DNA from 3 places in the Streptomyces sp. NPDC004752 genome. Region 3 is predicted to be linked to each of the others. Evidence: riboswitches for the same ligand, from Rfam matches in the RefSeq annotation. Region 3 holds a riboswitch; each other region holds the start of a gene.
The links. Region 3 has a riboswitch for cobalamin ahead of ACWEKM_RS20290 (ABC transporter substrate-binding protein). Riboswitches for the same ligand answer to the same signal wherever they lie in the genome.
Positions count from the first base shown of each region.

Region 1: another riboswitch for cobalamin. It lies ahead of ACWEKM_RS24310 (cobalamin biosynthesis protein); the one in region 3 lies ahead of ACWEKM_RS20290 (ABC transporter substrate-binding protein).
Region 2: another riboswitch for cobalamin. It lies ahead of ACWEKM_RS14865 (ribonucleoside-diphosphate reductase subunit alpha); the one in region 3 lies ahead of ACWEKM_RS20290 (ABC transporter substrate-binding protein).

Region 1 is NZ_JBSGBN010000060.1:12,686-22,436, reverse strand. Features, by position in the region: gene abc-f (ribosomal protection-like ABC-F family protein) at 1-449, opposite strand, end outside; gene ACWEKM_RS24345 (hypothetical protein) at 542-1,225, opposite strand; gene ACWEKM_RS24340 (VOC family protein) at 2,014-2,427, shown strand; gene ACWEKM_RS24335 (hypothetical protein) at 2,444-3,883, opposite strand; gene ACWEKM_RS24330 (alpha/beta hydrolase) at 4,042-5,169, opposite strand; gene ACWEKM_RS24325 (class II aldolase/adducin family protein) at 5,314-6,003, opposite strand; gene ACWEKM_RS24320 (anion permease) at 6,153-7,457, shown strand; gene ACWEKM_RS24315 (hypothetical protein) at 7,530-7,751, shown strand; cobalamin riboswitch at 7,908-8,047, shown strand; gene ACWEKM_RS24310 (cobalamin biosynthesis protein) at 8,149-9,090, shown strand; gene ACWEKM_RS24305 (cobyric acid synthase) at 9,111-9,751, shown strand, end outside.
Region 2 is NZ_JBSGBN010000029.1:39,219-48,969, reverse strand. Features, by position in the region: gene ACWEKM_RS14885 (bifunctional albaflavenone monooxygenase/terpene synthase) at 1-192, shown strand, start outside; gene ACWEKM_RS14880 (helix-turn-helix domain-containing protein) at 290-1,255, opposite strand; gene ACWEKM_RS14875 (hypothetical protein) at 1,349-1,591, shown strand; gene ACWEKM_RS14870 (ribonucleotide-diphosphate reductase subunit beta) at 1,504-2,526, opposite strand; gene ACWEKM_RS14865 (ribonucleoside-diphosphate reductase subunit alpha) at 2,517-4,934, opposite strand; cobalamin riboswitch at 5,058-5,229, opposite strand; gene ACWEKM_RS14860 (YbdD/YjiX family protein) at 5,645-5,854, opposite strand; gene ACWEKM_RS14855 (carbon starvation CstA family protein) at 5,826-7,964, opposite strand; gene ACWEKM_RS14850 (GntR family transcriptional regulator) at 8,053-8,817, opposite strand; gene ACWEKM_RS14845 (extracellular solute-binding protein) at 9,258-9,751, shown strand, end outside.
Region 3 is NZ_JBSGBN010000045.1:53,452-63,202, reverse strand. Features, by position in the region: gene ACWEKM_RS20310 (PHP domain-containing protein) at 1-360, opposite strand, end outside; gene ACWEKM_RS20305 (DUF1345 domain-containing protein) at 893-1,525, opposite strand; gene ACWEKM_RS20300 (ABC transporter ATP-binding protein) at 1,717-2,589, opposite strand; gene ACWEKM_RS20295 (FecCD family ABC transporter permease) at 2,586-3,599, opposite strand; gene ACWEKM_RS20290 (ABC transporter substrate-binding protein) at 3,596-4,639, opposite strand; cobalamin riboswitch at 4,696-4,908, opposite strand; gene ACWEKM_RS20285 (hypothetical protein) at 5,361-5,639, opposite strand; gene ACWEKM_RS20280 (MgtC/SapB family protein) at 5,636-6,196, opposite strand; gene ACWEKM_RS20275 (globin domain-containing protein) at 6,774-7,985, shown strand; gene ACWEKM_RS20270 (HAD family hydrolase) at 8,507-9,145, opposite strand; gene ACWEKM_RS20265 (NtaA/DmoA family FMN-dependent monooxygenase) at 9,229-9,751, opposite strand, start outside.

The DNA.
Region 1 (9,751 bases), on a different contig from region 3:
CGGTCGGGCAGATTGAGCGCGGCGGCGATGGTGGCGGCCTCGGCCTCGGCGGCGTACCCGCCCTTGGTGAGGAACTCGGTCTCCTGGCGCTCGTACTGCTTCAGCGCCTTGTCGCGGGTGGCGCCCGTGCCGGTGGCGATGCGCTGCTCGTTCTCGCGCATCTTGCGGATCAGCACGTCGAGGCCGCGCGCGGACAGGACGCGGTCGCGGGCGAGGACGTCGAGGTCGCCGGTGCGCGGGTCCTGCGGCAGATAGCCGACCTCGCCGGAGCGGGTGACGGTCCCGCCGGCGGGGATGCCCTCGCCGGCCAGGACCTTGGTGAGGGTGGTCTTGCCGGCGCCGTTGCGGCCGACGAGTCCGATGCGGTCGCCCTTGGCGACGCGGAAGGTGGCGTTCTCGATGAGGACGCGGGCACCGGCGCGCAGCTCGATGCCGGAGGCGGAAATCACGGACAGACTCCAGGGCGAAGTCGTTGGCGGGATGGGCGGTTGAGGACGTTCCCGCCGTCTAATGCGCGAGGAGAATGGCCATAGGGGTCAGTCTAACGGGGCGGCGCAAGCGGTTTTCCCGGGTTCGGGTGCCTCGTTCCCCGGCCCGGCGCCTTGTTGCCGAGGGGCGTGCGGTGCGGGCCGACGGGCCCCAGGTCGTCGACGGCGACGAGCTGATCGGTCCAGGCGCCCCGCGCGCAGGGCTGGGCGACGAGCAGGTTCGGGCCGTGCCGCACGGCGCGGTCGGGGCGGAACGCGCAGCCCTCGCGCGCTGGCAGGACCCAGCGCAGGTCCCCGTCGGCGGTGCGGTACGCGGTGATGCGGCGCGGGGTGACCACGGCGAGCATGCCGCGGGGCAGTGTGCGCAGCACGCCCGCTGCGCCGTGCGCGGCGAGCCAGTCGGCCGCCGCGGGCAGGGCGCGGTGCCAGCGCACGGAGCGGCCGTCGGTGTCGGTGACGAGTCCGTCGTCCCAGAGGGCGATGGTGTGCCCGCGCGCGGGGAGCACGCCGAGCGGGCGGCGGCCCTCGCGCGCGTAGCGCCAGCGCCGCTCGCCGTCGACCGGGTCGTACGCCTCCACGGCCGCGCCGCGGGTGCGGACCACCGACACGGCGTGCCCCTGGGGGCCGTGCGCGGTGAGGCGGTCCCCGTAGGGGGCGGCGGGGCGCAGGTGGTGGGCCGCGACGAGGAGCACGGCCACGAGGGCGAGGACGGCGGGGACGGTCAGCACTGCGGGCACGAGGCCGAGGGCCGGAGCGGGGGCGGGCGCACGGCCCGGCCGACCGCGCCGCGTCCCTCCCGGTCCTCCCCGGCCGCGCAGAATGCCTCCCCGCCCTCCCCCGCCGCGCGGGGTTCCTGCCGGTCCTGCCGGTCCGTCCAGTTCAGCCGGTCCGTCCGGTCCGTGCGGTCCGTCCGGTCCTCCTGGGATGCGGGTGCGCCGTCGGGCGGCCCGGCGCGCCCATGGTGTCTCGCGCCGCGGTAGGACGACCACCACGCCCCCTTCGGCACCCTGGCCCACTGAACAGGCGCAGAGCGTAGCCAGGCGGGGCAGGGCGGCGGGGCGGGCCGACGCGACACGGCGGGCGGGCGGCGGGCCCGTCCCCCGTTCGGCCCCCCGTTCGGCCCCCTGTTCTGCCTTCTGTTCTGCCTTCTGTTCTGCCTTCTGTTCTGCCCTCCGTCCGGTTTCTCGTGACCGCCGATCACGGGCCTGACGACCACGGACATCCACGACGGGCCGGACGCCACGGCGGCCGTGGGCGACGACCGGAGCCAGGGCCGGCTCCAGGAGCGGTCCGAGGGACGGGCCGAGGGACGGGTGAGGCCGGGGACGTGGACATACGACCCGGCACAGCGGCGGCAGCAGCAGCAGCGGTGACATGCGGTGCGACACGTTCCGGTGAAGCGCGGGTCGGTTGTCGCCGGGCGTTGTCGGTGCCGGGTGCAAGACTGGGCGGCAGGCCGGATCCATGGGACCGACCGGCCCGTCGACGGACATAGGTGCGACATGTTCACAGGGGAGTGATCGGCATGGCAGGCACGGGCGGAGGGCGTCCGAGTATCTATCCGACGCTGCTGTACGCGGACGCCAAAGCGGCGATCAAGCAGCTCACGGAGGCATTCGGATTCACCGAGCTGTCGGTGTACGAGGGAGAGGGCGGCTCGGTGCTGCACGCCGAGCTGGTGCAGGGCAACGGCGCGGTGATGCTGGGCTCGAAGGGCCGCGGCGGTGTCTTCGACACACTGATGAAGGACGCGGGGCCGGCGGGGGTGTACATCGTGGTGGACGACGTCGACGCGCACCACCAGCGCGCCGTGGACCACGGCGCGGAGATCCTGATGCCCCCGACGGACCAGGACTACGGCTCCCGGGACTACACGGCCCGGGACGCCGAGGGCAACATCTGGAGCTTCGGGACGTACGCCCCCGAGATAGGGATCTGATCCGCTCCGGCGCGCCCTATCCGCCGGTGTGCACCTGGAAGGCGGCCCGGCGCACCGCCTTGGCCAGCGCCGGGTCGGGGTGCGCGGCGGCGAGTGCGACCAGGACCTGCACGGTGCGCGGGTGCCCCACCGCGCGCACCTCGGCGAGCAGCCGCGGGACGGTGGGCTGCACCGCGGACTCCAGGTGGCGCACGAGCATCGACGTCTCCCCGTGGTCGGCGACGGCGGCGGCGGTGTCGACCCACAGCCAGGTGGCCTCTTCGCGGGTGAGGACCTCGTGGGCGTCCTCCGGGTCGGCGCCGTCGTGCTCGGCCAGCCACAGCAGGGCGTAGGGCCGCAGCGTCGGCTCGTCGACGACGCCGTGCACATCGGGCTCGGCGGGGGCGCCGACGACCCGCAGCGCCTCGAAGGCGAGGCCACGCAGCAGCGCGTCGTCGCCGCGGGCGGCCTCGATCAGTTCGGTGACGGCGCTCCCGACGGGGCGGGCGGCGAGCCAGGCACGGTACTCGGCGCGGGCGGCGTTGGGACGGAGCTGGGCGCAGCCGCGGAGCATGTCCTCGGCGGACTGCTCGATGTTCCCGGCGGGGCTCTGCGCGGCCACGCAGATCTGCTCCAGCTTGACCCATACCGCCCAGCTGCCGAGCGGGGTGAGGGTGGCCTGGCCTTCGCCGTAGGTGAGGGCGCCGACGGAGGCGAGGGCGTGCAGGGCCCAGTCGAGGACCGGGGCGAGGAGGGCGTCCTCGGCGGGCGCGGGCGCCGGGACGGCGGGCGCGCCCGCCGTCGGGAGCGCGGCGCCGGGGGCGTCGCCCGGGCCGGACTCGTAGGGGACTTCGCAGCGCTTGGTACGCAGTTCGGTGACCCGCTGTTGAAGCAGGTCGAGGAGCTGCTCGACCGGGACCGGACCGGCGGACAGCTGAAGGAAGGAGAGTGCCTGGGGCATGGCCGAGATCACGTCCGCGACGACCGCGTGCTCCTGCTCGGCGGGTTCCGGGTGGGCCAGCGACCAGGCGTCGAAGAGCGCGACCCAGCCGCGCAGTACGGCGCTGTCGTCCCGGTTCCAGGCGCGCAGCCGCCAGCCGGGGCGGGCGCTGTCGCCGTGCACCTCGACGAGGCCGGCGAGGCGGGCGGTGTCCCAGTCGGCCCGGACCTGGGCCACGGTCAGGTTCAGATCGTCGGCCGCCCGTTCGACGGTCGTGTCGGAGAGGATGGCCTTGCCGTCCTCGGTGGCACCGGCGCGGCCGGGGCCGAGGGCGGCATCGGCCCAGTGGGCTACGCGGGCCGCGCCCGCCAGGCCGGAGCGAGCCATTCTGGCCAGCTCCGCGGGGGCGGGCGTGCCTTCCGGAGGCCGGGGTGCGGGGCGGCGTGAGCGCCGCTGGTTCACAGCTGTGGGGGCGGCGGCCAGGGGTCGCGGTCGGACGAGTCGAAGCCTGGAGTCGCGCGGGATACGGGACGTCACGGGGGCAGTCTTCCGGTTGACGGTCCGAAAACCCAAACGGAATGTCACGGCGCGCGACGGGGGTGGCCAATGCACGGTGTCCGGTCGGGCTGGACGGGCCATGATCAGGCCACCGGTACGGAGTTAAACGGAATGGATTGCATGGACGGCGTCATGGATTACATGAGCGGCGTCAGGAACCGGCGCAGCTGTTCCTCGTACTCTTCGGGATCGGCGTTCCACATGGCCGCGTGCGGGGCGTTCGGGACGGTGTGCAGGGCGATCCGGTCCGGGCGGCGGTCGGCGAGGCACCGGGAGTGCACCCAGGGGGCCACTGTGTCGCCGGGGCCGTGGATGATCAGGGTGGGCACGTCGAGCCGGGTGGGGTCGGCGGTGTCGGCGAGGCCGTCGGGGTGCAGTCCGGTGCGCCCCTGCGCGGCGCGCACGGCGAGCGGCAGCACGGCGTCCGGCGCGTGGCGGGCCGATGCCAGGGCGCGCAGTGTGGCCTGCCAGTCGAGCACCGGTGAGTCGAGGACGAGCCCGGCGACGCGGTCGCGTTCGGGCGAGCGGGCGGCGGCGCGCAAAGCCATGGTGGCGCCGGTGGACCAGCCGAGCAGGACCACGCGGTCGGCGCCGTGCCGGACGGCGTGGCGGATCGCCGCGTCCAGGTCGCGCCACTCGGTCTCGCCGAAGTGGTTCAGACCGTCGGGTCGGCGGGGTGCGCCGAGGTCGCCGCGGTAGGCGAGGGCGAGCACCGGAAGGCGCCTGCGGTGCAGGAACTCCATGACGTTCAGCGCCTGTTCGCGGGTGGTGCCCAGACCGTGCACGGCGATCACCCAGATGTCCCGCCGGCCGGGCACGAACCAGGCGGGCAGTGGGCCGAGTTCGCCGGGCACGTCGATGTCCGCGTGGTCTAGGTCGAGGGCGGAGGCCGGGTTGCCGACGTGCACGTTCGGGGTGAGCCAGACCTTGTCACCGGCCCTGAGCGTGCCGTGGGTGACGCCGTGCAGGCGGCGTACGACGGTGTCGGCGGTGCTCCGCACGGACTCCAGGACGGGTCCGACGACGGCGTGCGAGCCGTTGCCCGCGAGGCCGTAGGTGCCGGGGCGCAGCGAGGCCAGGTCGCGGGTGAGGGTGATCTGTCCCGCGGCCGTGGCGTGCACGGTGAGCCGGGGTTCGGTGGGCAGGGGCCGACCGGCCGGCGCCTTGAGCGCGGCGTCGCTGGCCAGCCGCCCGGCGGCCACACTGGCCGCACCGGCTGCCAGGGCCGCGGTGACGGCGGCGGCCGTCACTGTGACAGTGCGCACGCCACCAGTCTCCCGGCGGACCGCGCGGTCGGCCAGCGGGAGCGGGGGTTCTTTGGCCGGTTGCGCAGTTCCCCGCGCCCCTGAAGGGAGTGGATGGATGCCGTTGTGAGTGAGTGCGGGGGTGTCTTTCCGCGTGCCGGGGGGTCAGGGGCGCTGGCCGTAGTCGTGCAGTCGTTCCGCCACCTCCGTCAGCTGGTCCGGGGTCAGGAGGGTGGGGGTGTGGCCCGGTACCGAGGACGCCGTCAGCCACAGACGGCACATCCACTCCAGCTGGGCGGTGCGGTCGTATGCCTGGTCGAGGGTGCCGCCGTAGGTGAGGGTGCCGTGGTTGCGCAGCAGGCAGCCGGAGCGGTCGGCGAGGGCGCGGAGCATGTTCCGGGCCAGTTCCTCGGTGCCGTACGTGGCATACGGTGCGACCCGGACGGGGCCGCCGAGCGCCGCCGACATGTAGTGGATCGAGGGCAGTTCGGAGACGAGCGTCGAGACGGCCGTGGCGTGCACGGCGTGGGTGTGGACAACGGCGCGCGCGTCCGTGGCGCGGTAGACGGCGAGGTGCATGGGCAGTTCGCTGGTGGGCACCAGCGTGCCGAGCACCTGTCGGCCGTCGAGGTCCACACCGGTCACATCGTCCGGCGTGAGCCGGTCGTACGGCACGCCCGAGGGCGTGACCAGCACGGTGTCGCCGATGCGCACCGAGACGTTCCCGGAGGTGCCGACGACCAGTCCGTCGGACACGGTGCGGCGGGCCGCGCCGACCAGTTCCTCCCAGGCGCGCGCCTCCTCGTGCCCCGCGCCCCGTGTCGCCGTCCGCCGCTCCCGCCGCTGTTCCGCCATGCCGTGATCCTGCCGGGTGACCCGGATCTCTTCAACGGGCGGGCACACCCGCCCCGCACGACACCACAAGTCCCCTCATGGTTCATCTTCCGTTCATTCAGGTTTCCTACGTTCAACCGGTCGATGACTTCGAACGATTGCCTGGGTAAATGGAAAACTTCTCGCTGATCCTCGCGATTGTGGTGCTCACCGCACTCGCGTTCGATTTCACGAACGGTTTCCACGACACCGCCAACGCGATGGCCACGACCATCTCGACCGGTGCGCTCAAGCCCAAGGTGGCGGTGGCCCTGTCCGCCACCCTCAACCTGGTGGGCGCCTTCCTCTCCGTGGAGGTCGCCAACACGATCTCCAAAGGTCTCGTCGACGAGAGCGGCATCCGTCCCGAGGTCATCTTCGCCGCCCTGGTGGGGGCGATCCTCTGGAACCTGCTGACCTGGCTGGTGGGCCTGCCCTCCAGTTCCTCGCACGCCCTGATGGGTGGTCTGATCGGCGCCACCCTCGCCTCCGCCGGCGCGGGCGCCGTCCACGGCGACGTGCTCGTCACCAAGGTCCTCATCCCGGCGCTCGCCGCCCCGGTCGTCGCGGGCGTGGCGGCGCTGCTCGCCACCCGCCTGTCGTACCGGCTCGGCGCGCAGGCGGACGGCAGGGCCGCCGAGCGGGGCTACCGGGCCGGCCAGATCGCCTCCGCGGGCCTGGTCTCCCTGGCCCACGGCACCAACGACGCCCAGAAGACGATGGGCATCATCACGCTGGCGCTGATCGCCGGCGGCGCCCTCGCCCCCGGCTCCAACCCTCCCACCTGGGTCATCCTCTCCGCGGGTCTCGCCATTGCGCTCGGCACCTACCTCGGCGGCTGGCGGATCATCCGCACCATGGGCAAGGGCCTGACCGACCTCGGGCCGCAGCAGGGCTTCGCCGCGCAGACCAGCGCCGCGACCGCCATCCTGGCCTCCTCGCACCTCGGCTTCTCCCTCTCCACCACGCATGTCGTCTCCGGTTCCGTGATGGGCGCGGGCCTGGGCCGCAGGGGCGGCGTGGTCCGCTGGTCCACGGCGACCCGGATGTTCGTCGCCTGGGCGCTGACGCTGCCGGCCGCCGCGCTGGCAGGCGCGCTCGCGGAGACCGTCACGGAGCTGGGCGACTGGGGCACCGGGTGCGTGGGCGTCTTCCTGGTCGGCGCGGGCGCCGCGATCTGGAAGGTCTCCCGGCGCGAGGTCGTCGACCACAGCAATGTCAACGACACCGGTGAGCCGACCGCGGCGCCCGCCGCCGCGCCGCCCCCGGGGTCAGGCTCCCCGGCCGCCGACCTGACGGCCACGATCCCGCCCCCGCCGGTCTCCGCGTCCTCGCCCCAGTCGGCCTCCGCGTCTTCGCCCCCGCCGGTGTCTGCAGCCCCGGCCGCCGCCACCGCCGCCGCAGACCAGGCCGCCCCGCCGACCGCCGCCGTCTGACCGTCCACTCCCTCCTCGTCCACTCCCCTCCTGGTCCGCTCCCCTCCCTCCGGTACCCAAGGAAGCATCACCATGAAGATCGACTGGGCGGCCCTCGGCTCCGTCCTCGGCGTCAGTCTCACGGTCACCGTGGCGCTGGTGACCCTCTTCACCCTCGGCGTGGCCGGACTGTCGCACCGCGAACGGGCCGCGGCGCGGGGCGGTTCCGGGGGCCTCGCGCTGACCGCCGCCTGCGCGTGCTTCGCGGCGTGCGCCGCCGCGGTGGGCTACGGCATCCATCTGATCGCCGCCTAAGCGCTCCGCTGGATGTGCCGCGCTGTGCCGTCGGTCGTCTGCGGCACCGTCGTGGCTGGTCGCGCAGTTCCCCGCGCCCCTTCGGGGCGCTGCGTGCGGCCGTGCCGATATGAGCCTCGGCACACTCTCCCCTCGCAGGTCAACGGCAGTTGACGGCCCTTCCGGGGCCATGGTGGACTGCCGGAGCCATGTACGGCGGCACGAGAGGAAGCCGGTGCGAATCCGGCGCGGTCCCGCCACTGTCACCGGGGTAGAACTCCCCGGGAGCCAGGAACTCTCACCGCCGGTCTCGTCGAACCAGGGCGTGGACACCCTGAGTGAGGACATATCGCCATGCTCGGCTGCGGATTGAGATACAGCACCAGGTCGCTTCCCGACCCCACGGCCGGCTGAGCCGGTGCGTGCCGATCGCGTCTTCGCGTACGGCGCCGCCCTCGGCCTCCTCAGTGACCTGCTCGTCGGCGATCCGCGTCGCGGGCATCCGGTCGCCGCGTTCGGGCGTGCGGCCGACGCGGCGGAGCGGGCACTGTGGCGGGACCACCGCGGGTGGGGAGTCGTGCACACCGCCGTGTGCGTCGGTGGCGCCGCGGCCCTCGGGGCCGTGGCCCAGCGGGCCGTACGCGCCTCCCCCGCCGCCTCGGTGGCGCTCACCGGGGCCGTCACCTGGGTGGTAGTGGGCGGGACTTCGCTCGCCCGGGAGGCCCGGGCCGTCGGGCGGGCCCTCCAGGCGGGGGACGTCACGGCGGCCAGGGCGCGGCTGCCGCATCTGTGCGGGCGGGACCCGCAGGCCCTGGACGCCGACGGGATCGCCCGGGCGGTCGTGGAGTCCGTGGCCGAGAACACCTCCGACGCGGTCGTCGGGGCCCTGGTGTGGGGGGCGTTGGGCGGAGTGCCCGGGCTCGTCGGGTTCCGGGCCGTGAACACCCTCGACGCGATGGTCGGGCACCGCTCGCCGCGCCACCGCCGGTTCGGCTGGGCCGCGGCACGGCTCGACGACGTCGCCGGCTGGCCGGGGGCGCGGCTCACCGCCGCCCTCGCCGCCGTCTGCGGGCCCGACGCGCGGGGCGCCGTACGGGCGTGGCGGGCCGACGCCCGCCGGCATCCGAGCCCCAACGCCGGTCCCGTCGAGGCGTCTTTCGCCGGGGCGCTGGGCGTGCGGATGGGCGGGACCCTCTCGTACGGGGGGCGCGTCGAGCACCGGGCCGTGCTCAACGGCGGCGGCCGTGCCGTCACCACCCCGGACATCGAACGCGCCGTACGGCTCTCCCGCCGGGTCGGGCTGCTCGCGCTCGGCGTCGTGGCCGCCGCGCGCCTGGCCGCGCAGGGACACCGGTCATGAGCCGCGAAGGGACTCCGGTCATGAACGGTGGTGGTCTCCTCGTCGCCGGTACCACCTCCGACGCCGGAAAGAGCGTCGTCACCGCCGGGATCTGCCGGTGGCTGGTGCGGCAGGGGGTCAAGGTCGCGCCGTTCAAGGCGCAGAACATGTCCCTGAACTCGTTCGTCACCCGGGAGGGCGCCGAGATCGGGCGGGCCCAGGCCATGCAGGCCCAGGCGTGCCGGATCGAGCCGACCGCGCTGATGAACCCCGTACTGCTCAAGCCGGGCGGGGAACAGAGCAGCCAGGTCGTGCTGCTGGGCAGGCCCGTGGGCGAGCTGAGCGCGCGCGGCTACCACGGTGGGCGGCAGCAGCGGCTGCTGGGGACCGTCCTCGACTGTCTCGCCACGCTGCGGTCCACGTACGACGCGGTGATCTGCGAGGGGGCCGGGAGCCCGGCGGAGATCAACCTGCGGCGCACCGACATCGTGAACATGGGCATCGCGCGGGGCGCGCGGCTGCCCGTGCTGGTGGTCGGTGACATCGACCGCGGGGGCGTCTTCGCGTCGTTCTTCGGGACCGTGGCGCTGCTGTCGCGCGAGGACCAGGAACAGGTCGCCGGGTTCCTCGTCAACAAGTTCCGCGGGGACGCGGGCCTGTTGGCGCCGGGCCTCGACATGCT
Region 2 (9,751 bases), on a different contig from region 3:
GCGATGAGCCCGTTCGGCGTGGGCAACCGCAAGTGCCCGAGCGACCACTTCTCGATGGCGCAGCTGACCCTGATCACCGCGGCGCTGTCGTCGAAGTACCGCTTCGAGCAGGTCAGTGGGTCGAACGACGGGGACCGGGTGGGCATCACGCTCCGTCCGCAGCGGCTGCTGCTGACACCCGTGGCGTGGTGACGGCCGGTGTCCGGCACCTGCTGACGCCGCGCTACTGAACCGGACGCCGCGCGACCGACCCTGACGGCGCGCGTCGCTCTCGGCTACCGGTGCGTGTTCAGGCGGCCACGGGGCCCCGGAACGCGCGCCGGTAGGCGTGCGGGGTCGTGCCCAGCGCCCGGACGAACTGGTGGCGCAGCGCGGCGGCCGTACCGAATCCGGTGCGCGCCGCGATCGCGTCCGTCGTCTCGTCCGTGCCCTCCAGCAACTCCTGTGCCAGCAGCACCCGTTGGCGCAGGATCCAGCGGTAGGGGGTGGTGCCGGTCTCCTGCTGGAAGCGGCGGGCGAAGGTGCGCGGCGCCATATGGGCGCGGGCGGCGAGCAGCTCGACGGTGACCTCCCGGTCGAGGTGCTGCTCCATCCAGGCCAGCACCTCGCCGACGGTGTCGCACCGGCTCCTGGGCAGCGGGCGCTCGACGTACTGGGCCTGTCCGCCGTCCCGGTGCGGCGGCACCACCATGCGCCGGGCGATCTTGTTGGCGACCTCGGGGCCCTGCTCCTTGCGCACGAGGTGCAGACAGGCGTCGATCCCGGCCGCGGTGCCGGCGGAGGTGATCACCGGGTCGGCGTCGACGTAGAGCACGTCCGGCTGGATGATCGCCCGCGGGCAGCGCGCGGCCAGCTCCCCGGCCTGCCGCCAGTGCACGCTGCACCGCCGCCCGTCGAGCAGCCCGGCGGCGCCGAGCACAAACACCCCGGAGCAGACGCTGAGCACCCGCGCCCCGCGCTCCACCGCCGCGACCAGGGACTTCAGCAGCTCGGGCGGGTAGTCGCGGGTGACGAACTCCTCGCCGGCCGGTACCGCGATCAGGTCGGCCTCGGCCAGCCGGTCCAGCCCGTACGGCGTCGAGACGGTCAGCCCGCCGACATGGGTGCGCAGCGCCGGGCCCTCCGCCGAGACCACGGCGAAGTCGTACCTCGGCAGTCCCTCGTCGCCGCGGTCGAGGCCGAACACCTCGCAGACGACGCCCAGCTCAAAGGGGTGTACGCCGTCCAGCAGGACGGCCGCCACGTTCTTCAGCATGCTGCCAGTGTGCCTCGCCGCTGGCAGTAATTCGAGGGTGTGCGGCAGTCCTGCCACTGCCGGTGCGGGGTGTCAGGCGCGACAGTGGATTCCATGAACACGAACCAGATCGAAGGCATGATCGGCATGCTCGCGGTCCTCGGGATCCTCGTCCTCCTGGTCCTCCCGTCGGTGTTCGGTATCGTGCGCGACCGGCGCGTCGACCGACAGCTCAGGGAGGCCGGGGAGGCGGCGGACGAGGAGCGGGATCAGAAGTCCTCGTCCAGGTCGACGGTGCCCTCCACCGCCACCTGGTACGCCGACGGGCGCCGCTCGAAGAAGTTGGTCAGCTCCTGAACCCCTTGCAGCTCCATGAAGGAGAAGGGGTTCTCGGAGTCGTACACCGGGGCGAAGCCGAGCCGGGTCAGACGCTGGTCGGCGACGCACTCCAGGTACTGCCGCATCGAGTCGGTGTTCATGCCCGGCAGGCCGTCACCGCACAGGTCGCGCGCGAACTGCAGCTCCGCCTCGACGGCCTCCCGGAGCATGTCGGTGACCTGCTGCCGGAGCCGGTCGTCGAAGAGGTCCGGCTCCTCCTTGCGGACCGTGTCGACCACGTCGAAGGCGAAGGACATGTGCATGGTCTCGTCGCGGAACACCCAGTTGGTGCCCGTGGCCAGGCCGTGCAGCAGGCCCCGGCTGCGGAACCAGTAGACGTACGCGAAGGCGCCGTAGAAGAACAGGCCCTCGATGCACGCGGCGAAGCAGATCAGATTGAGCAGGAAACGCCGGCGGTCGGCCGTCGACTCCAGGCGGTCCAGGCGCTCGACCGAGTCCATCCACCGGAAGCAGAACTCGGCCTTCTCCCGGATGGACGGGATGTTCTCGACCGCGGCGAAGGCCGCCGCACGGTCCTTCGGGTCGGGCAGATAGGTGTCCAGCAGCGTCAGATAGAACTGGACGTGCACGGCCTCCTCGAACAGCTGACGGCTCAAGTACAGCCGCGCCTCGGGGGAGTTGATGTGCTTGTACAGCGTCAGCACCAGATTGTTCGCGACGATCGAGTCGCCCGTGGCGAAGAAGGCGACCAGCCGGCCGATGAGGTGCTGCTCGGCGGGGGTGAGCTTGGCGAGGTCGGCGACGTCGGAGTGCAGGTCGACCTCCTCCACGGTCCAGGTGTTCTTGATGGCGTCCCGGTAGCGCTCGTAGAAGTCGGGGTAGCGCATGGGGCGCAGGGTCAGCTCGAAGCCGGGGTCGAGAAGGTTCTGGGAACGGTGGGAGATCACTGGCATGCCTCGCAGGACTCGGGGTTTTCCAGGGAGCAGGCGATCGCTTCGGGGTCCGGGACGGCCTGCACGGGGACGGTGGCCCGGGGCTGCGCCCGGGCCGCGCGGGCGATCCGGGTCGCCGGGCGGGACCGCAGGTAGTACGTGGTCTTCAGACCCTGCTTCCAGGCGTAGGCGTACATCGAGGAGAGCTTGCCGATGGTCGGCGTCTCCATGAACAGGTTCAGGGACTGGGACTGGTCCAGATAGGGCGTGCGGGCCGCGGCCATGTCGATCAGGCCGCGCTGCGGGATCTCCCACGCCGTGCGGTACAGGGCGCGCACCTCTGCCGGGAGCCACGCGAAGTCCTGTACGGAGCCGTTGGCGTCGCGCAGCGACTCGCGGGTGCGGGCGTCCCACCCGCCCAGCTCCTTGAGGTCCTGCACCAGGTACGAGTTGACCTGGAGGAACTCACCGGAGAGGGTCTCGCGCTTGAACAGGTTCGAGACCTGGGGCTCGATGCACTCGTAGACCCCGGCGATGGACGCGATGGTCGCGGTGGGCGCGATGGCGAGCAGCAGGCTGTTGCGCAGGCCGGTCGTCGCGATCCGCTCGCGCAGCGCCGCCCAGCGCTCCGGCCAGGTGAACTCGACGCCGTAGTGGTCGGGGTGCAGGACACCCCGCGCCGTACGGGTCTGCTCCCAGGCGGGCAGCGGGCTGCTCCGCTCGGCGAGGCCGGCGGATGCCTCGTAGGCGGCGAGCATGACGCGCTCGGCGATGCGGGTGGAGAGCTGTTTCGCCTGCGCCGAGTCGAAGGGCAGGCGCAGCTTGAAGAAGACGTCCTGGAGGCCCATCACGCCCAGGCCGACCGGCCGCCATCTGGCGTTGGAACGACCCGCCTGCTCGGTCGGGTAGAAGTTGATGTCGACGACCCGGTCGAGGAAGGTCACGGCGGTGCGGACGGTCTCGTCCAGCCGCTCCCAGTCGATGCCCCCGCCGCTCACGAACGCGCCGAGGTTGACCGAGCCCAGGTTGCAGACCGCGGTCTCGCCGTCGTCGGTGACCTCCAGGATCTCCGTGCAGAGGTTGGAGGAGTGGACGACATGGCCCGGCTCGGCCGTCTGGTTGGCGGTGCGGTTGGCCGCGTCCTTGAAGGTCATCCAGCCGTTGCCGGTCTGCGCGAGGGTGCGCATCATGCGGCCGTAGAGATCACGGGCCGGGATGGTCTTCCTCGCGAGCCCGGCCGCCTCCGCCCCGCGGTAGGCGGCGTCGAACTCCTCGCCCCACAGGTCGACCAGCCCGGGCACGTCCGACGGGGAGAACAGCGACCACCGCTCGTCGGCGTCGACCCGCCGCATGAACTCGTCCGGGATCCAGTGGGCGAGATTGAGGTTGTGCGTACGGCGGGCGTCCTCGCCGGTGTTGTCGCGCAGCTCCAGGAACTCCTCGATGTCCGAGTGCCAGGTCTCCAGATAGACCGCCGCCGCGCCCTTGCGCCGGCCGCCCTGGTTCACGGCGGCCACGGAGGCGTCGAGGGTCTTCAGGAACGGGACGATGCCGTTGGAGTGCCCGTTGGTACCGCGGATCAGCGAACCGCGGGAGCGGATGCGGGAGTAGGCGATGCCGATGCCGCCGGCGTGCTTGGAGAGGCGGGCCACCTGGTGGTAGCGGTCGTAGAGGGAGTCCAGCTCGTCCTTGGGGGAGTCGAGGAGATAGCAGGACGACATCTGCGGGTGGCGGGTGCCGGAGTTGAAGAGCGTGGGGGAGGAGGGCAGGTACTCGAGGCGGCTCATCAGCCGGTAGAGCGCGGCGACTTCGTCCACGGCGTGCCCGGAATCTCCCCCGGCGGCGCCTCCATCGGCGAGGCCGGCGGCCACCCGCAGCATGAAGTGCTGGGGCGTCTCGACGACCTTGCGGGTCAGGGGGTGCCGGAGCAGGTAGCGGCTGTGCAGTGTGCGCAGTCCGAAGTAGCCGAAGCGGTCGTCGGCCGCGGGGTCGATCAGTGCGTCGAGCCGCTCGGCGTGCAGCTCCACGAAGGCGGCGGTGCGGTCGGCGATGAGTCCTTCCCGGTGTCCCACGGCGATCGACCCGGTGAACGAGGTGACGCCCTGTGTGGCGGCCTCGGCGCGGATGGAGCGGGTCAACAGCCGGGCGGCCAGCCGCGAGTAGGCGGGGTCCTCCGAGATCAGGCCGGCGGCCGCCTCGGTGGCCAGCTCCCGCAACTCCGCGGCGACATCGGCGTCGGCCCGCGCGGACCGGCCGCGCAGCGCGGCGGCGGCGACCCGGCCGGGGTCGGCGTCGGGCAGGTCGGCGGTCAGCTCGGTCAGGGTCCGCAGCAGCGCGGCACCGGGACCGTCGGTCTCCACCGGGACCGCGGTCGCCTGGGCGGCTGAAACCGGGTCGGCTGAAGCCGGGTCGGCTGGCGCGATGGTCACGTGGGGCTCTCCCTCGCTCGGCACGGGGCCTTGCGGAGGGCAGGGGGCAGCACACGAGCGCACACGGCGTCGCGCCCACCGGCCCATTCCACGAGGCCCGGACGTCAGGGCACCCGGACCGGACGGTCGGGTGCGCCGTCGGCAGGTCCTCGGACTGAAGCCTGCATGCGGGTATGTGGGCATACGCGCATGAGTACACCGTTGCGGGACAGTTCCGGATTCACACCGGATTCCCCTGCGGCGACAGCGAGCATGAGCATACATCTAGTGTCGGGCCGTCATGACACCCCCAGATGTTGTGTAGTACGTCAACGGATCGCCGTCGCTCGTCGGCTCCGACGGCACGTTGCGGATGCGTGGTTGCCGGTGCGGTGCCCCACGCCCGTTCGGGGCGCTCGTCCACGCCCGCCGGAGCCTTGACGGCCTTCAGGGCGGCCTTCAGGGCGGCCTTCAGGGCGGTCTTCAGGACGACGGCGACCGTCCGCTGCACCATCCCGGCCACCCGGCCCGCGAGCAGCGCCCAGCGACGGAACCAGCGATGGAACCAGCGATGGAACCAGCGGGTGAACGGGCCGCCGACCGGGGCTCGGAAGGTCTGCGGGAGCCGGCCGCCGCGCGGCGCCCCCGTGGCCGGACGGGTCGGGGCGAAGGCGTGGTCGGCTGCGTCGTCGGCCTCGGCGAAGATGTCGTCCCGGTCGCGAACGGCGTGCTCAGCAGCAGCGGAAGCCCTGGCGGGGGTCCGACTCCTGGCGGTCCGTGCGCATCCGCTCGAATTCCCGGCGGGACGGCGGCGCCGCCTCCGGATGCCGCTCCGCCAGCTGCGCGACATAGCGTTCGTAGGCCGACTCGCCCGTCAACTCCCGCACATACCAGCGCAGTCCGCGCAGTCCGCTAGCCACCCGCCGCAGTGCCGGCCGCATGCCGAGCCGCCTCCTTCTCGGTCCGCGTCGGGACCAGCCCGTCCGGGGCGGTGATCTTCGACTCGACGTAGGGCGTCTCGCTCAGGGTGGACAGCGCCGGGCGGCGGATGTGCCGCATGCACACCCGCAACGCGTCCAGGACGACGATCACGACCAGCAGGGCGAGCACCGCGGAGAGGACGCCGTCCACCGTGGAGTTGGTGACCACGGTGTGCATGTCGGCCATGTTCTTGGCGGGCGGCAGCACCTGTCCCGCGTCGATGGCGTCCTGGAACACCTGGCGCTGTTTGAAGAAGCCGACCTTGGGGTCCGAGGAGAACACCTTCTGCCAGCTCGCGGTCAGCGTCACCGTCGTGTCCCAGGCGAGCGGGATCCCGGTGACCCAGGCCCACTTGAGCCGGCCGGACTTCACCAGCAGCGTGGTGCAGACGGCCAGGGCGACCGCCGCCAGCAGCTGGTTGGAGATGCCGAAGATCGGGAACAGCTGGTTGATGCCGCCGAGCGGCTCATGCACGCCGACCCACAGGAAGTAGCCCCACAGCCCGCACACCAGGGCACTGGTGACGACCAGCCCCGGCTTCCAGCCGATGTTCCGGAACGGCCGGTAGAGGTTGCCGAGGGTGTCCTGGAGCATGAAGCGGCCCACCCGGGTGCCCGCGTCCAGCGCCGTCAGGATGAACAGCGCCTCGAACATGATCGCGAAGTGGTACCAGAAGGCGCGCAGACCGCCCCCGGTGACCTTGGCGAAGATCTCCGAGACGCCGACGGCCAGGGTGGGCGCGCCGCCCGTGCGGGACAGCAGGCTGGACTCCTCGACGTTCTTCGCGGCCTGCGCCAGCTCGGCGGGGGAGATGTGGTAGCCCCAACCGCTCACGACCTGCGAGGCGTTCTGCACCGTCGTGCCGATCGCCCCGGAGGGCGCGTTCATCGCGAAGTACAGCCCGGGGTCGATGATGCTCGCCGCCACCAGCGCCATGACCGCCACGGCCGACTCCATCAGCATGGAGCCGTAGCCGATCAGCCGGATCTGCGTCTCCTTCTGGATCATCTTGGGCGTCGTGCCGGAGGAGATCAGCGCGTGGAAGCCGGACAGGGCGCCGCAGGCGATGGTGATGAACACGAACGGGAAGAGCGAGCCCGCGAAGACCGGCCCGTCGCCGCGCGCGGCGAAGTCGGTGACCGCGTCCATCCGCAGCGTCGGCAGGGTGATCACGACCCCCAGCGCGAGCAGCACGATGGTGCCGATCTTCATGAAGGTGGAGAGGTAGTCGCGGGGCGCGAGCAGCGTCCACACGGGCAGGATCGAGGCGATGAAGCCGTATGCCACCAGCCAGACGACCAGCGTCGAGGGTGCCAGGGTGAAGGTGTCCGCCCAGGACGACTCGGCGACCCAGCGCCCGCCCACCAGCGCGAGCAGCAGCAGCGCCACCCCGATCAGCGACACCTCCGTCACCCGGCCCGGCCGCAGCACCCGCAGATAGCAGCCCATGAGCAGGGCGATCGGGATCGTCATGCCGATGGAGAAGGTGCCCCAGGGGGAGGAGGCGAGGGCGTTGACGATGACCAGGGCCAGCACACCGAGCAGGATGATCATGATGGCGAAGGCGGCGAGGAGGGCCGCCGCGCCGCCGAACGGGCCGATCTCCTCGCGGGCCATCTGGCCGAGGGACCTGCCGTCCCTGCGCGTCGAGAAGAACAGCACCACCATGTCCTGGACGGCGCCCGCGAAGACCACCCCGGCGATGATCCAGATGGTGCCGGGCAGATAGCCCATCTGCGCCGCCAGCACCGGTCCGACCAGCGGTCCGGCGCCGGCGATCGCCGCGAAGTGGTGGCCGAGCAGCACCCGTCGGTCGGTGGGGTGGAAGTCGATGCCGTTGTCCAGCCGCTCCGCCGGGGTGGCCCGGGTCCGGTCCAGCTTGAGGACCCTGCGGGCGATGAACGAGGCGTAGAAGCGGTAGGCGATCGCGTACGAGCCGAGGGCGGCCGCCACCATCCAGGCGGCGGAGACCTCCTCGCCCCGGGAGAGCGCGAGCACGGACCAGCCGGTCGCGCCGACGATCGCGACGAGCGTCCAGACGGCGATGGTGCGGACATGCGCGGTACGCATCGCGGAGCCCTCCCGTTCATGCGGTGACGGGAGGAACGTAGAACAGGAACCGGGCTCGCGCCACACCGCATGCGGCACCGCAAGTGGCTTATTCCCGCGGGCGCTTGAGCCGTGCGACGAACTTGTAGCGGTCCCCGCGGTAGACCGACCGCACCCACTCCACCGGGTTGCCGTCCTTGTCCAGCGAGTGCCGGGAGAGCATCAGCATGGGCAGGCCCACGTCCGTGCCGAGCAGGCCCGCCTCGCGCGGGGTGGCCAGCGAGGTCTCGATGGTCTCCTCGGCCTCGGCGAGCCGGACGTCGTACACCTCGGCGAGGGCGGTGTAGAGGGAGGTGTACTTGACGAGGCCGCGGCGCAGCGCCGGGAAGCGCTTGGCGGACAGATGCGTGGTCTCGATGGCCATCGGCTCGCCGTTGGCCATGCGCAGCCGCTCGATGCGCAGCACCCGGCCGCCGGCCGAGATGTCGAGGAGTTCGGCGAGCCGGTCGTCCGCGGTGATGTAGCCGATGTCCAGCAGCTGCGAGGTCGGTTCCAGACCCTGGGCCCGCATGTCCTCGGTGTAGGAGGTGAGTTGCAGCGCCTGGGACACCTTCGGCTTGGCGACGAACGTGCCCTTGCCCTGGATCCGTTCCAGCCGGCCCTCGACCACCAGCTCCTGAAGGGCTTGGCGGACGGTGGTGCGCGAGGTGTCGAACTCCGCGGCGAGCGTGCGCTCCGGCGGCACCGACGTGCCCGGCGGGAGCGTCTCCGTCATGTCGAGCAGGTGCTTCTTCAGGCGGTAGTACTTGGGCACACGCGCGGTACGGACGGTCGTCCCACCCTCGTTCTCCGCACTGCTGACGTCGGTGCTCATGTTCTGCCTTCCCGGCTCCGGGTGCCGAAAGCGGCCGACATCCCATCGGCCACGGATCACATCGTGGCACGGCTCCGTGTGACGGGAGGCCACCCGAACGGTCCGTGATCTCCTCTGTATACCGTCGCGCCCTTTGCTGGTCTAGTCCATGGCACCCTCCGGGCGGCCGTGACACGGCCCAAGTGGCCCGTCCGAACTGTCGGTTGCGCAATGAGGGGTCAATGAAGGGGGCCAATGAAGGGTCTCTGCATATCTCGGTCGCATCACGGACGTCCGGAGCCTGCTTGAGCGCCCTTGACACGCCTATTGGTCTGGGCCAAGCTCCCCGTACTGGTCTACACCATTGGTCCAGGTCCCGGCCCCACGGGCGGTACACAGCGCTGACGCGCGCCGCGGGGAGGCAGGGGGGTTTGTGGCATCCCTGATTCGAGGAGGATGGCGTGAAGCGCAGGCTGACAGCCGCGATCGGTATCGCGGGCATGGCCGTCTCCATCGCGGCGTGCGGCAGCGACAACGGGGGCGACGGCGGTTCGGGCAAGGGGGCGGACGCCAGGGAACTGACCGTCTGGCTCGCCGTCGACGCGCAGAACAACTGGCCCGAGCTGGTGAAGGCCGCCGACGCCGCCGTGCAGAAGAAACACCCCGGCATCAAGATCAAGCACGAGTACTACGGCTGGCCGGACAAGAACACCAAGCTGGACGCCGTCCTCGCCACCGACAAGGCCCCCGACGTGGTCGAGATGGGCAACACCGAGATGCTCGGCTACCTGGTCAAGGGCGCCTTCGCCCCCATCGACCCGGCCGGGTACGGCAACTCCGCCGCTTGGCTCGACGGCCTCAAGGCATCGGTGACGTACGAGGGCAAGACCTACGGCGTGCCGTACTACGCCGGCGGCCGGGTCGCCAACTGGCGCAAGGACGTGGCCGCTTCGGC
Region 3 (9,751 bases):
GCGGACGTGGTCGATGACGCGGTACTTGCCGTCGGGGCTGTGCTGGGTGTGGATGTGGTGGTCGCCGGCGAGCCACAGGTAGCCGTGCGCATGCGAGCCATGCGAACGCGAGCCGTGCGACGAGGCCGACGCTGCCGGTGCCGCGGCGGCCTGGCCCGCGCCGCTGAGCACGCTGCCGGCCGCCAGGCCCGCGCCCAGCAGGCCGGTGCGGCGGAGCATGGCACGTCGCGACGACTGACTGGGCGTCAGTTCGGCGTCGGGAACCGACATGTCGAGGGCGGGCGGCAGGGACGTGGGTTCGTCGCTGCCGTGGTGGTGATGGTGGTGGTGACCCTGGTCATGTCCGTGGCCGTGGCCCATTTTCAACTCCAGCTGACAACAAGGATGTATTCGCTTGGGACGTGTGGAGTCTGCAAAGCTCTGGTAAACGATGAGAGTCAGGGCCATGGTGCGGCCGAGAAGGTCGGATGTGCAGCGGACGTCGAAGCCCGCCAGGAGCTGCGGGAATGCCTCGCCCCTGCCCGAGTCGCCACCACGGCGCTGCCGACGGACGGCACCGCCCGCCAAGGACTCGTTTTCGGCCACCGAACCCGCGCCGGTCCCCGCACTCCCCACGCGAGGACGTACACCGAGCCGACCGACCAAGAGACGAACCTCGTCCACGTCCCCTCAGCGGCCACCGGACCGACACCGCCGCACGACACACCGGTGCCCGAGGGGCCCACGACGAGCACGGCGCGCCGACACCGCGCCCGAGCGAGGGGATCCGGGTGACCCGCACGCCGTTCCATGGCGCCCGGTGGGGGCCCGGCCATGATCGGCGCCATCCCCGCCCCGTCCCCCGTCCCCCGGACAGCCCGACAGCTGGGGCCGGCGCGCAGTGTGTGCGATGTCAGCCGGAGACGATCCCGACGACCAGGTTGATCACGGTGGCCAGGATGCCGGTGCCGAAGACGTAGGACAGCAGGCAGTGCCGCAGCGCCACCGCACGGATCGTCGAACTCGACACGCTGGTGTCCGAGACCTGGTAGGTCATGCCCAGGTTGTAGCTGAAGTACAGGAAGTCGCGGTACGCCGGCGGCTCGTCCGAGTTGAAGTCGATGCCGCCGGACGCCGTGCAGTACAGGTGGGCGTAGCGCGTGGCGTACATGAGGTGCAGGGCCGCCCAGGCCATGAACACCCCGCAGAGCGCGCCGGCCGCCGCCGCGTGCCCGTCGGCCGACCTGCCGAACACCAGCAGCAGCACGATGCCGAGCAGCCCGCACAACGCGGCCGTGACCACGACGAGTTCCTCCAGGACCGGGCGGAAGTCCTCACGGCCAATGTTGCGGTGGGTCTGCTCGGCGTCCATGGGCCACAGCACGAACCAGCCCGCCACGACGAAGGTCGCCTCCGTCGCGCCGATGCCCGCGAGAACGCCCAGGGGCAGGTCGGTCAGGACGCCGACGACCACACCGACGGCAGCGCCGGCGGCCATGGAGCCGAACAGCCGGGAGACCGCCGAGAGCGGCAACCGTGCACCCATGGGCCGCAACAGTAGCGGCCGGGGGCGCGCCACAGGGGCAGTCACGGCCGTACGCCGGAACGCGGTGACGACGCGCGGGACGGCGGCGCGCTACGGCCCCTTGGGACAGCACCGAGGGACGGCCTCGTGAGCGGCGTCGCGGGACGGCCTTGTGAACCGCGTCGCGGGGCGGCGTCGTCCACCGGTCGGGGTCAGGTCGCCGTCGCGGCGGAGGCGTCCGGCTCGGTCGGCAGGTCACGCGGGCCGGTCCGCCCCGCACCGTGGGTCGTTCGGCGCAGGAAGCGGATCACCGGGTGGCCCGGGTGCTGGGTGACCTCGGCCCGGACGCCGTAGACCCGTTCGATGAGGGCGGGCGTGAGGACCGTGGACGGGCTGCCTTCCGCGACCGCCCGACCGTCTTGCAGGACGAGCAGCCGGTCGCAGTACATCGCGGCGAGGTTCAGGTCGTGCAGCGCGATCACGGTGGTGACCGGCAGGCCGACGACGAGGTCCAGCAGGTCCAACTGGTGCTGGATGTCGAGGTGGTTGGTGGGTTCGTCCAGCAGCAGTTCGCGGGGTTCCTGGGCGAGCGCGCGGGCGATCTGCGCGCGCTGCCGCTCGCCACCGGAGAGGGTGTGCCAGGACTGGTCCGCCCGCTCGGTCAGCCCGGTGCGGGCCAGCGCGTCGGTGACCGCCCGCACGTCGTCGGCGAAGGCGGCGGTCCAGGCCCGCCGGTGCGGGATGCGGCCCAGCGCGACGACGTCCCGGACGGTCAGTTCGGTCTGGGTGTCCGCGTGCTGTTCGACGGTGGCGATGCGCCGCGCGGTGGCCCGGCGGCCGACCCGGGCCAGCGGACGGCCGTCCAGGGTGATGACCCCGGTGGTGGGCGCGAGCACTCCGGCGAGCAGCCTCAACAGGGTCGACTTGCCGCTGCCGTTGGGGCCGAGCAGGCCGATCGTCTCCCCGGGACGGGGGGCGAGGGTGACGCCGTCGACGATGATCCGGCCGTCGGCGCGGCGCGTGACCCGCTCCGCGCGCAGACCGGGCGGTGTGCCCTGGCCGGCCGTGGGGTCCGGGCCGGTCATGCCCGCCTCCGTCCGCGGTACAGGACCGCCACGAACGCCGGCACGCCGATCAGGGATGTCACCACGCCCACCGGGACCTCCTGGGGATCGATGACGGTACGGGCGATCGTGTCCACCCACACCAGGAAGACGGCTCCGGCCAGCGCCGTGACGGGCAGCAGTCGCACATGGCCGGAACCGGTGAGCGCACGGGCCGCGTGCGGCAGCACCAGCCCGACGAAGCCGATCGCCCCGGCGCAGCTGACGAGTGTCGCGGTCAGCAGCGCGGTCGCGCACAGCAGCACCAGCCGGGTGCGGGCGACGCGCACGCCGAGCGCCGCCGCGGCGTCCTCGCCGAACGCGAACGCGTCCAGGAGGCGGGCGTGTCCGAGGCAGACCGTGAGAACGGCGGCGAGCACGACGGCGCACAGCAGCACATCGCTCCAGCTCGCGCCGCTCAGCGAGCCGAGCAGCCAGAACAGCACGCCTCGGGTGGTCTCCGCGTCCGCCGACGTCAGGACGGTGAACGAGGTGAACGCGGAGAAGAGTTGCATGGCCGCCACGCCGGACAGCACCACCCGGTCGGGGCCACCGCCGAGGGTGTGGCTCAGCATGAGGACGAGCCCGAAGGACAGCAGCGCGCCGACGAACGCGCCCGCCGACAGGGACACCGCTCCCCCGCCGACCCCGAGCACGACCACGGCGACCGCGCCGGTGGACGCCCCGGAGGACACCCCGAGCACGAACGGGTCGGCCAGCGGATTGCGCAGCAGGGACTGCATGACCGCTCCGCACACCGCGAGGCCCGCCCCGCAGAGGGCGGCCAGCAGGGTCCGGGGCATCCGCAGGTCCCACACGATGCCGTCCCGCAACGGCGCCAACTCGCTGTCGCCGTACCCGAGATGGGCGGCGACGGAGGCCCAGACGTCGGCCGTGGAGATATCGGCGGGGCCGAAGGTCACGGCGAACGCCACCGACCCGGCCACCGCCAGCAGCCCGCCGACGGTCAACAGCGCGGCCCGGAGGTTCACTTGGCGAGTCCGAGGTGACGCAGTCCGGCGGCGACCCGTTCGATCCCCTCGACCGTGCGCAGGGACGGGTTCATCGCCTGCCCGCTGAGCAGGATGTACCGCTTCTTCCTGACGGCGGTGAGGTTGCGGGTGGCGGGGTTGGTCTCCAGGAAGCGGATCTTGGCCTTGGCGGTCTCGGCCGTCTGGGACCTGCGGGTCAGGTCACCGAGGACGATGACGTCGGGGTCGCGGTCGGCGACGGTCTCCCAGTTGATCTGGGGCCACTCGTCGTGGGTGTCGGAGAACGCGTTCTCGGCACCGATCGCCCGGGTGATGGCACCGGGGGCGCCGCAGCAGCCGGCGAGGTAGGGAGACTGGGAGTTGGCGAACCAGTACATGAGGGAGACGCCGGAGGCGTCGAGGCCGTCGGTGGCCGCCCGCACCCGCTCCTTCAGCCGTGCGACGAGCCTGGCGCCGCGCTCGTCGACGCCGAACGCGCGGGCCAGGTCGCGTATCTCGCCGTACACGACGTCGAGGGTGAGCGGCGTGCCGCGGGAGCCGTCGCCGCCGCTGCCGTTGTCCTTGCCTGCGGCGCAGTCGGACGGGGAGACGTACGTGGGCACGCCCAGCTTCTCGAACTGCTCGCGGGTGGCGACGCCGCCCTTGCCGAGGGTGGAGACGAACGACGCGGTGACGAAGTCCGGTCCGGCGTCGAGCACCTTCTCGAAGGAGGGAGTGTTCTCGGCCAGTCGGGGCACGGACGCGTTGGCCTTCTCCAGGCCCTTCAGCACCGGGTCGGTCCAGGTGGCGGTGCCGGCAAGACGATCCCCGAGGCCGAGGGAGAGCAGGATCTCGGTGGTGCCCTGGTTGAGGGATACAGCGTGTTCGGGGGCCGACTTCAGGGTGACCTCGTGGCCACAGTTGTCGATCGTGCGGGGGTAGCCGACGGTGGAGCGGCCGGAGTCCGGGGAGGCTCCGCCGGAGCCGACGCACGCGGTCAGCAGCAGCGCCGGGGTGAGGAACAGCAGGGCGGGACGGAACGCGGAACGGAGCACGGGCATGCCTCGGGTGTCGGGGCTCGTACGCGGAGCCTGGCCTACGGACGTCCCTCCGCGCACGTGGTGCGGAGGTGCCAGCAGGTCTTCGGACTCGGGTTCGTCCGGACGGAGCGCCTTCCCGGTACGGCCCCGCACCGGCCCGCGGCCGGTCCGAACCCCTCCCAGTGGCTTGCTGTGCCCCGCCCGTCCCCCTCACCGCTGCGCGTCAGCTCCGGATTCGCACCGGATTCCCTGGCCTCGGATGTGGCTCGACTGGCCCGATCAGGCTACCAAGACGGTCCGGCCGGCCGGACCGGGTTCCTGTCCCCGGCGCCGGGCGCCCGCCTGGGCCATGTCACCATCGGGGACTGCCCCGCAGCGGTGAGCGGGAACGACCGCCGTCAACGCCGCACACTGCCCGTGCGTGGTCGTCCCCGTCCGGTCCGCCGCTCCTTCGCGCTCTCGTCCCCTCGCCACGGATCCCGGGGATGCGTGGCGCGAAGGAGATCTCCGTGACCGCCGGGCCCGCAGCCGCGGCAGCACGGGCCACCGTGTACGGCCACCCCAGCCGGGGCCGGTACCGAACCGCAGAAGGCGATCGAGGACCAATCGAGGACCACGGGAAGGGTTGCGTCGGCGCCGACGCCCCGCGTACCACCGCCGCCCGTACCGTGCGCGGCAAGTTGCCCGCCCCCGCCCCCTGTCTCCCGGCACCGGCACTCGGGCGGGGGTGGGACGTCGTACCTCACCCCGGCCCGTCGGCCGAGTGTGGGGGCGGGGTCTCGGCCGAGATCCACGCGTGGACGACGGCCAGGGACAGGCCGCCGTCGGCGGCTATGACGTGCTCGGGTACGCCGGTGAGCCAGGCGGCGAGCACGGCTCGGCGCAGTTCGGCGGCGCGGGTGGCGAGGCCGGCCCGGTAGGCGTCCGCGGAGCCGACGACGAGTTTCGGGGCGTCCTCCGCCAGGCGCCGGGCGGCGCGGCGGACGGTGTGTCGTGCGCTCAGGGTGTCGAGGTCGTTCATGCCGCTGTCGCCTCCCGTGCCATGTCGAGCGAGCTGTGGTCCAGGTGTCGGCGCAACTCCCGCACGCCGGGCTCCGGGGAGAGCCGGGCGACGAGCCGTTCCGGGCCGCGAGCAGGGTGGCCATCGAGGCCGACGCCGACCCGCAGGGCAGTAATGTCCTCACCGTCGCGCAGCACCCGCAGCCCGGTGGGGGCGCGTCCGTCGCCGGTGCGGGCCGGGGAGAGCTGCACCCGACCGTCGATCATCCGGTCGGCGGCCGAACACCGCAGTGTGGCGGACGTGTTGAGGCCGCGGATGCCGCCGCCCTCCCGCAGGATGACCCCGGCGCCGAGGAAGCCGATGACGGACACGGCGTAGGAGGCGCCCCGGATGGGCCTGCCGTGGTCGTCGGTGACCGTGCCGTAGCGGACGAACAGGGTGGCACAGGCGGCCACGAGCGCATTGGTACGCAGCCCGGCCGTGCGGGCGCGCCACCGACGTTCGACGCCGATCAGGCCGCCGCAGCCGACGCCGACCGGGCGCCGGAGCACGAAAGGGAAGGTGGTCGGATTCGCCATGGAAACCTCCCCTCCCCCGTCGCGGCGGGGGAGGTCGAGGGCATGGCAGCCGCCGGGCAGAGCGGGGCTACCGGATGCCCGAGGAGCGGGGGGACATGGGGGTGCGGGGCCGGGCTCGGCCCTGACTACTGCTGCTGCGATCCATGTCGCTCACCTCCTCCTCGGTCGGCACCTCTCCAGAGTTGCACAGTGACGCAAATTCCGCCCACCCTTCGGGCAGCCGGCATGCGAGCGTGCGCATCCCGAAGGTCACCCTGGCGCCGACGTTCCTGCCCCGGTTCGGCCTGGGCACGCATCCTGAAACGATCAGTTGGTTCGGCCCCGCAGGAGCCGGTTCGGCCGCCGATCCCACAACTCCCAAGCCCCTCACCCAGGCAAGGAGACCCATGCCACACACCACTTAATTGGACTCCGTAATACCAATTAACTACGATGCTCCTGTGCGACTCGCCAAGTGCACGACTCCGGAGGGGGACCGGGAAGCAGCCGCCTCGCGCAACTGAACCGCACCTCACCTGCCCACAGGTGGACGAGCACCACCTTAAATATGCATCTGAGATACCAGATAGGAGCTGTCATGCTCTCAGCACAAGCCGTCCCGGTCGTCCGAGCCACTCTTCCGGCCGTGGGAGCCTCCCTTGGCGCCGTCACCGAACTGTTCTACCGCCACATGTTCGAAGAGCGTCCGGAACTGCTGCGGAACCTCTTTAACCGGGGGAACCAGGCCACCGGCGCCCAGCGTGAAGCACTCGCGGGCGCCGTCGCGGCCTTCGCCACCGCATTGGTGGAGCGTCCCGGTGAACGTCCCGACGCCATCCTCGGCCGCATCGCCAACAAGCACGCCTCGCTGGGTATCACCGCCGATCAGTACACCCTCGTCGGACGCCATCTGCTGGGCGCCGTCGCGGAAGTCCTCGGCGACGCCGTGACCCCCGAGGTGGCGTCCGCCTGGGACGAGGTGTACTGGCTGATGGCCAATGCTCTGATCGCCATGGAGGCACGGCTGTACGCTCAGGCCCAGGTCGAAGACGGCGACGTCTGGCGCGAGATGGAAATCGCCGAACGCACGGAGGAGTCTTCGGACGCCGCCTCCTTCGTCCTACGCCGTCCCGACGGTCTGCCCACCGAGCCCTTCCTGCCGGGTCAGTACGTCAGCGTCCAGGTTGAACTCCCCGATGGGGCACGGCAGATACGTCAGTACAGTCTTTCTGCCGCTCCCGGTCACAAAACGTGGCGCATCACCGTCAAGCGCGAGCGTGGTGCCGACACCGAAGCCCCCGAGGGCGAGGTCTCCAGCTGGCTCCACGCCCACGCCCACCCCGGCCATGTCCTCAACGTCTCACTGCCCTTCGGCGACCTGGTCCTCCCTCAAGGGGACGGCCCGCTTCTTCTCGCCTCCGCCGGCATCGGCGTCACTCCCATGCTGTCCATGCTGGACCACCTCGCCGTCTCCTCCCCGAACCGTCCCGTCACCGTCATCCACGCCGACCGCTCTCCCAGCCATCACGCACACCGCGAGGAGCACACCGAACTCGCCCATCGACTTCCCGGCTCTTCCATGTACCTGTGGTACGAAAACGGTGCAGAAGAGGTCAAGGAACCCCGCCTACACGTGCGTGAGGGCCGCGCAGACCTGACCGGTCTCACCTTGCCCGACACCACCACGGCCTATCTGTGCGGCCCGCTGCCCTTCATGCAAGCCGTTCGTGGCGACCTGCTCACCCGAGGTCTCAACCCCGCCGCCATCCACTACGAGGTGTTCGGTCCCGATCTCTGGCTGAGCAAGTAACCCAAGGCAGGCCCAGCGATCCTTCAAGAAGAGCCTGGGGCAAGGGGGCAACGCGGCCGTGCTGGACGACGTCGGCGCCCTCGGTCAGCTGGTCGAAGGCGTTGCCGGGCCGTCCGCTGGGTGGTGGCGGCGTCGGGGACCATGGTGTGGAAGCTCGCCAGCAAGACCGGCTCCACCACGGCGACCGCCACCGCCGACACCACGGCCGGGACCGTCCCCAGGCGCGCGCCGAGGCGGCAAGCACCGGCTGCGCGACCGCCGGACCGTGCGAGTTCCCCGCCCGCCACGTCTGTCGGTCACGTCCCCCGCGGACGCACGCGTCGGACGAGTGATCCGACCGCGGCCACCACCGCCGACACCACCGGGGTGACGAACAACCATGCCGGATACAGCACTTCGTGGACGCCGACCCGGTGCTGCGGCAGTAGGCGATACGCTCGCCGACCGAACGCGCAGACTCCCCCCGAACTGTGCTGGTTCTGCACTCGCCGCAGCGGTGCCGGGGCGGCTTGTGAGGGCGGTCAGGCGGAGACGATCCCAACGAGGTCGAGCAGGCTGTTGATGCGGTAATCCGCCGAGGCCGCCGCCGCGGTGTCGGCCCACAGGTGTCCCCAGGGCCCGCGGCGCAGGTGCGCTGCGCGTAGCCCGGCCGCCTGCGCGGGCCCGATGTCGTTGGCGGGGTGGTCACCGACGTACAGGGAAGTGTGTGGGTCGGTGCCGCTGGCCGCGAGCACACGGTGGAAGAAGTCGGTCGACGGCTTGGCGGCGTCGAGTTCGGCGGACGTGGTGATGTAGTCGGCGGGCAGGCCGAGCCCGCGAAGCAGTTCACCGGCGCGCGCGGTCTGGTTCCCGGCGACGACGACACGGACGCCCTGCTCCTGGAGCATGCTGAGGGCGGGCCGCACGTCGTCGTACAGGTCGCTTTCGCCGAGGTGTTCCCCGCGGCCGGCGGCTTCCCGCGCGGCATACTCGGCCGGGATGTCGATGCCGGGGCGGATGAGGCGCAGCGCTTCGGCGTTGTCGTCCCCGCGGGCGACGACGGCGCCGACGAGGGCGGACAGGGTGTGGCGGGGGATGGTGAGCCAGTCGGCCCAGGCTGCCCAGTACCGGTCATCTCTGGTGATCGTCTCGCCGACGTCGAAGATCACAGCGCGCATCATGGTCGGGAGCGTACCCGGGCACGACGAAAGGGGCCCCCGTTGCCCGGAGGCAGCAGGGGCCGGTCCGCCGGCGTGGTTCTACTTCACGACGCGGCCCGCTCTCCCTCGCCTCGTGTGTCGTCCGGGTGGGCGAGGCCGAGGTGGTCGCGGAGGGTGGGGCCCTCGTAGTCGGTGCGGAAGACGCCGCGCTCCTGGAGCAGCGGGACGACGGTGTCGGCGAACACGTCGAGCCCGCCGGGTGTGATGTGCGGGACGAGGATGAAGCCGTCGCTGGCGTCGGCCTGGACGAAATCGTCGATGGCGCGGGCGACGGTGGCCGGGGAGCCGACGAAGGTCTGCCGGTTACCGGTGTGGATGACCAGGTCGCGGATGGACCACTTGTTGGCGGCGGCCAGCTCTCGCCACTCACGGGCGGTGGCCAGCGGGTCCCGGTACATGCGCACCTGGGCGCGGCCCCGCGAGATGTGCTCCTCGTCCACGTTCGGGTCGATCTCGGGCAGCGGTCCGTCCGGGTCGTATCCGGACAGGTCCCGGTTCCACACGAACTCCAGGTGCTTGATCGCGGTGGCGCCGCTGACCTGCTGCCGGCGCACTGCGCGAGCCAGT